Regions from separate parts of the Undibacterium sp. FT79W genome, predicted to be linked through region 2. Evidence: predicted binding sites of a transcription regulator. Region 2 holds the regulator's gene; the other holds the start of a gene.

Region 1 (3,422 bases), 290 kb from region 2:
ACGCTGAAATAAAAAAAGCTCTGCAAAATAATTGCAGAGCTTTTTAGTATGCAGCTCAAACTGAGCAGCAAGCGGTATTACATCATGCCGCCCATACCACCCATGCCGCCCATACCACCCATGTCGCCCATGCCACCAGCTGGTTTGTCTTCAGCCAGTTCAGCAACCAGAGCGTCAGTAGTCAGGATCAGGCCGGCAACAGACGCTGCATTTTGCAATGCAGAGCGTGTTACTTTTGCTGGATCCAGAATACCCATTTCAATCATGTCGCCGTAAGTGTCATTAGCAGCATTGAAACCGTAGTTGCCTGTGCCGTTGATGATCGCGTTGACCACAACAGATGGTTCGCCACCAGCATTTGCAACGATTTCACGCAATGGTGCTTCGATTGCTTTCAACACCAGCTTGATACCAGCTTCTTGATCTGCATTGTCGCCTTTGATCACGCCAGCTGCTGCACGAGCGCGCAACAGAGCAACGCCGCCGCCAGGAACGACGCCTTCTTCTACTGCAGCACGAGTTGCGTGCAGAGCATCTTCAACGCGCGCTTTTTTCTCTTTCATTTCAACTTCAGTTGCAGCACCGACTTTGATCACAGCAACGCCGCCTGCCAGTTTGGCAACGCGTTCTTGCAGTTTTTCACGGTCGTAGTCAGAAGTTGCTTCTTCGATTTGCGCGCGGATTTGTTTTACGCGTGCTTCGATAGCGATAGCCTGACCAGCGCCGTCAATCACTGTCGTGTTTTCTTTACCGATTTCTACACGTTTAGCCTGACCCAGATCTGTCAGCGTTGCTTTTTCCAGTGTCAGACCGACTTCTTCAGCGATCACGTTACCACCAGTCAGGATAGCGATATCTTCCAACATCGCTTTACGACGATCACCGAAGCCAGGCGCTTTTACAGCCGCTGTTTTCAGGATGCCACGGATGTTGTTAACCACCAGAGTTGCCAGTGCTTCGCCATCAACATCTTCAGCGATGATCAGCAGTGGGCGGCCAGATTTAGCCACTTGTTCCAATACCGGGAGCAGATCACGGATGTTCGAGATTTTTTTGTCGAACAACAGGATGAATGGGTTTTCCAGAATAACGGATTGTTTTTCTGGGTTATTGATGAAGTATGGTGACAGGTAGCCACGGTCAAACTGCATACCTTCAACGATGTCGAGTTCGTTGTTGAGGGATTTGCCATCTTCAACAGTGATCACGCCTTCTTTGCCCACTTTGTCCATTGCGTTGGCAATGATGTCGCCGATGTCAGCGTCAGAGTTTGCAGAGATAGAACCAACCTGAGCGATTTCTTTATTCGTTGTCGTTGGGCGGGACAGTGTTTTGACTTCAGCAACCAAAGCGGTTACTGCTTTGTCGATACCGCGTTTCAAGTCTGTTGGGTTGAAGCCCGCTGCAACGTATTTGAAACCTTCGCGAACGATGGCTTGTGCCAGAACTGTCGCTGTTGTTGTGCCGTCACCAGCGTTGTCGGAAGTGCGGGAAGCCACTTCTTTCACGAGCTGCGCGCCCATGTTTTCCAGCTTGTCTTTCAGTTCGATTTCTTTCGCAACAGAAACGCCGTCTTTAGTTACTGTAGGCGCGCCGAAAGAGCGTTCCAGAACAACGTTACGGCCTTTAGGGCCCAGAGTGACTTTTACTGCATTTGCCAGAATATTTACGCCGTTAACGATTTTCGCACGTGCGTCATCGCCAAAAATTACTTGTTTAGCTGCCATGTTATTTTCTCCAGAATCTTGTGGATTTCTATAGTGCTACAGGGAAAGAATTACTTCTGTACGATCGCGAAGATATCTTCTTCACGCATGACCAGCACTTCGTTGCCGTCAACTTTGACAGCCTGGCCAGAGTATTTGCCGAACAAAACGCGGTCGCCGACTTTCACTTCCAGTGCGCGGATCGAACCGTTATCCAACTGCTTGCCAGCGCCAACGGCCAATACTTCACCTTGATCTGGTTTTTCAGCTGCTGCGTCTGGCAGAACGATACCGGATGCAGTTTTTGTTTCTTGATCCAGACGTTTGACGATAATGCGATCGTGCAGGGGACGAAGATTCATATTAACTCCTAAAATAATTACAAAAGTAAAACTACCGAAGTAAAACGGGGCTCATCACAAATTCAGACAGAATGACATTGAAACATCACCTGATTTTGCATAAGTCCCATCAGCAAACAAACAAAAATGTGCGCCGTAGATGGTGTCAGTGTTCGCCACTTTCAAGCCCCTTACTTCACACATACATGTGCTGCACAAGAGCCACCACGCTAACAGCGGCTAAGTTGCCTGCAATGCTGAAACCAGTCGATTTTAACATTGTTAGCACTCTCTTGTGTGGAGTGCTAATTGTATGGACGAGGTCAGGTTTTTTCAAGGAAGAATGTTGAAAAAGCAGTTTTATTTTAAAAATCAGAGGCTTAGCGACGCTTTTGGCTGGTTCTCATTTTCAACGTCCACATAACAAGCCCGGCAAGCTCTCGCAAACTGTCTGATAGGCGATTAGGGCAGGGGCATCATCGCGGCAAACTTATTCCATGTTTTGATTTCCCCTTCTTCACGTACTGACCACTTTAAGCAGATGGGCGCGATGTATTTTTGTGCCCGGCGGTGTCAGGCAGTCTCAGGCGTGTTCCATGCCCTAAAAAACCGGAAAATATACTCCCCGGAGTATGTATACAAGCCCAATGTTTCTGCTGAGATTTGGGGTGTTTTGCCAAAAACAGGGGGGAGTATGCGGATTTTCGCTTTTTCTTTACCATGCTGTTTGCCCATACAGGCTTGCTGTGTCGCGGCTGGTGTGATCGCGTCGGGTGTTGTTGCGTTCGCGAACGATAAAAACTGCCTTAGAGGGCGCGGCGTGATCTGTCAGTGTATGATGGGCTGGCGCTATCGGTGTATGCCGTAGTTTTGGCTGCAACCAGCGTCTGGAATGTGGATAGGCATGTGCATGAAAACGCGTCAAAGGCGGCGTCAGGAAGAGTCATGCGAATCGTGAAATGTTGCCACGTGGAAATTAATTGTCTAGTATACGCACGCTTTAAAATACGCACGCTTTGAAACTAAGGCAGTTTTTAATATCAGGCTTTTCCGCTCGCCAGCTTCATTTTCCGGTTGACTTCTGACAATATGAGGGCAAGAGCCTTCAATGCACGAACATGCGCCGGGAAAATTCAGAAAGCTCATTTTCTGATCAAACACAGTTCGGATATTTCTTGTGGTAACAAGACCGGTTTTACGTTCTGTCAATTGCTGCTTACTACAATGAAATGCACAGAGAGACGTGGATACTCAGACATTTATTATTTTTTCACTGGTGGTCGATGTCATTCTGATCATCACCATGATTCTGCCGTGGCTACATGAGCGCGATGACTGGCATGCGCTATTCTGGGCCGCAGGTCAGGCTGGCATT
Region 2 (3,422 bases):
TAGCCCTCTTTTGACCGAAAACATGACAAACAGCACTCCAAATCTGAAAGCCAGCGGACTTAAAGCAACCTTGCCACGCCTGAAAATCCTCGAAATTTTCCAAAGTAGTAAGGTTCGCCATCTGACTGCAGAAGACGTCTATAAAATACTTTTGAACGAAAATATGGATGTCGGTCTGGCAACTGTCTACCGCGTTCTGACGCAATTTGAGCAGGCGGGTCTGCTGCACCGGAATCATTTTGAAACTGGCAAAGCTATTTTTGAATTAAACGAAGGCTCACACCATGATCATCTGGTCTGCCTCGATTGCGGTCGCGTTGAAGAGTTTTTTGATGCGGAAATTGAACAGCGCCAGCATACCATCGCTCTGGAGCGCGGCTTTAAAATCGCAGAACATTCACTCGCGATCTACGGTAGTTGCACGAAAGAGAACTGCGAGCACAAAAATTAAGTATCAACGTGCTCATACCAATGAGCATTGAAGCGCTTGCAACAGGATGCGTGGGTGCGTTGGGTTATTTTTTTATTTTTGCAGCGACACCAGCAACGGTATCGATAATTTTCTGCGCATTAAATGGCTTCAGAATAATGCCATGTATGCCTGATTTCACCGCTTCCGACAAAATGTCCTTATCGTGACTCGCTGTCACCAGCAATATTCTGGTATCAGGCAACATATCTTTAAGTTTTGGCAGCACGTCAAGACCACTGACTTTGGGCATCACCACATCCAGCATAATCACGTCCGGCCGTAGTTTGAGCGCCATATCCAACCCGGTTCCACCGTCTGTCGCCTCACCTGCAACCGTGTATCCCTCGTTGCGCAACACGACACGTAACACTTCGCGAGTAATATCGTTGTCGTCGATGAGTAATATGGAAATATTTTTATTTAACATCGCATGTCTCTTTTACTGACTCAAGGCGTTAGAAAGTAATTTCGCCGTAATATCGACTATCGGTATCACTCTTTCATACGCCATCCGCGTCGGACCGATCACACCCAGGGTGCCGACAATCTTACCGTTAACCTCATACGGCGCAGTGACAACGCTCATCTCATCCATCGGCAACAACTGCGATTCCCCACCGATAAAAATCTGCACCCCCGTCGCTTTACACGATACATCCAGCAATTGCATCAGACTGCTCTTTTGCTCGAACATGTCGAACAGCTTACGCAGTGATGTCATGTTGGACGATAAATCCTGCACATTCAGCAAATTGGTTTTTCCTGAAATAACCATTTCATCACTTTGCTCAGACAAGGCATCACTGCCCGCTTCGACAGCGGCTTGCATCAGACTAGTCATATCTGTTTGCAACTGCCGTAATTCGCTATTAATACCGAGGCGTGCATCTTCAAAAGCATGTCCGCTGAAATTCTGATTCAGATAATTAGCTGCCTGCGACAACTGCGCTGGGGTGTAATCAATATCCGTCAGGAGCAAGCGGTTATGCACTTCTCCGGTCGGTGCCACAACCACCAGCAAAATGCGTTTTTCCGAAAGACGCAGGAATTCGACCTGCTGAAAAATGGATTCGGTTTTCGGCGTCATAACAACACCGGCAAATTGCGACAACGAAGACAATATCTGTGCGGCATTCGCGATGATTTTTTGCGGGGGTTGAGATAACAAACCCGATTGCAGCCGGGATTCCAGCCCCAGTTCGCTGATTTCCTGCACCGTCAGTAATTTATCAACAAATACGCGATAGCCTTTGGGAGTGGGAACGCGGCCAGCCGACGTATGCGGGCTGGCAACCAAGCCCATCTCCTCCAGATCAGCCATCACATTACGGATCGTCGCCGGCGACAGATCAAGGCCGGAAATTTTTGAGAGAGCACGCGAACCTACAGGCTGACCATCGGCAATGTAGCGTTCTACGAGGGCTTTTAAAAGAGTTTGAGCGCGAGTGTCTAGTAGCATCTGTTCATTTTATGCGACTGAAGCAAACATGAACATAGAAAACTTCATAACCATTTTGTCAAATCATGTAAATTTTTAAATTCCGCATCAGGCTGAATATGTTGATGGCGCTCATCCTTGATCTCCAGACTATGCCGGTTCATCCACGCTCCGCGCAAGCCTGCCTGTTGCGCGCCTTGCACGTCGAGCAATAAATCATCGCCGACATATAAGGCTTCGTGCGGTTTTACGTCCAGTGCTTCACAGGCGGCGAGAAATATGCGCGGATCAGGTTTGGCGCAACCAAACTCACGTGCCGCAATCGATGTACGGAAATGTGAAGCAAGACCAATTTCACGCAGATCAGCAAAGCCATTTGAGACCGAGCCCAACAGAACCCGCTGCGACAATACCTTTAGCGCTGGAACGACATCATCATACAAACTGACCTGATTGCGGGCATCAGAAAATACTGCCATGGCCTGATCAGCCTTTGCGACAGGCACATCATGTTCTGCGAATATCTGGCTAAGCAAGGTATGTCGCAAGACCCACAGGTCGTATTGAAAACGGGGATCGGTTGGTACCAGCTTATTGCGCCGTTGCCGCATTGATTCGACGGAATAATTCGCTGCCACGGCCGGTACATGTTCCTGCATCCACTGATACAAGCTCGCTTCCGCATGTTGAATCACCGGAGCAACCGGCCACAAGGTATCGTCTAAATCCAGTAATACAGCTTTAATTGTCATAAATAGCAGTCAGTTGATTCATTTCCACGCTAATTATGGTCTAATCTGACGAATCACGTCACCACTCTTTTTTTATGACTGTCCCTTCAAAAACGATTGCACTTGTTGGTAAGTTTAATGCTCCCGGTATAGCAGAATCAATGAGTGAACTCGCCAGCTTTCTTGACCGCGCAGGCAATACGGTTGTGATCGAAGCTGAAACGGCGCAATACATAGAATTACCGGGGTTTCAGGCCATGTCAGTCGCGGACATAGGAAAACATGCAAATGCCGCGATTGTGGTCGGCGGCGACGGTACGATGCTCGGTATCGCCCGGCAACTGGCGCAATACCATATCCCGCTGATAGGCATTAATCAGGGGCGGCTCGGTTTCATTACAGATATCCCGCTCGATCGTATGATTCCGGTGATTGCTGAGATGCTGGAAGGCAAATACGTCTCTGAACGGCGCAGCCTGCTGCAGGCTATCGTTGTCCGTGAAGGACATCAGATCTTCAGTGGTCTCGCCTTTAACGACATTGTAGTGTCACGCGGGACCGGTTCCGGCATGGTCGAGCTCAGTGTCGAAGTCGATTCTCATTTCATGTATAACCAGCGCTCGGACGGGTTGATTGTGTCCACCCCGACTGGCTCCACTGCGTATTCTCTCTCAGCAGGCGGGCCGCTGCTGCACCCCAGCCTGAGCGGTATTGTTATGGTGCCGATCGCCCCGCATGCTTTATCGAATCGCCCTATCGTGCTGCCTGAAAGCAGTGAAAT

Evidence for each region. Region 2 encodes HrcA, which represses chaperone genes, less so after heat shock. Its sites were predicted from a motif close to TTAGCACTCNNNNNNNNNGAGTGCTAA; they were not measured.
Region 1: the regulator HrcA is predicted to act here: its motif matches at 2,330-2,356, upstream of groES (co-chaperone GroES).

What each region holds. Positions count from the first base shown of each region.
Region 1 covers NZ_JACOGB010000001.1:436,098-439,519, forward strand. Annotated here, with positions in the region: gene groL (chaperonin GroEL) at 78-1,727, opposite strand; gene groES (co-chaperone GroES) at 1,778-2,068, opposite strand; gene H8K38_RS01905 (hypothetical protein) at 2,763-2,972, opposite strand; gene H8K38_RS01910 (putative bifunctional diguanylate cyclase/phosphodiesterase) at 3,291-3,422, shown strand, end outside.
Region 2 covers NZ_JACOGB010000001.1:142,403-145,824, reverse strand. Annotated here, with positions in the region: gene fur (ferric iron uptake transcriptional regulator) at 23-451, shown strand; gene H8K38_RS00620 (response regulator) at 516-899, opposite strand; gene hrcA (heat-inducible transcriptional repressor HrcA) at 912-1,931, opposite strand; gene H8K38_RS00610 (HAD family hydrolase) at 1,976-2,662, opposite strand; gene H8K38_RS00605 (NAD kinase) at 2,737-3,422, shown strand, end outside.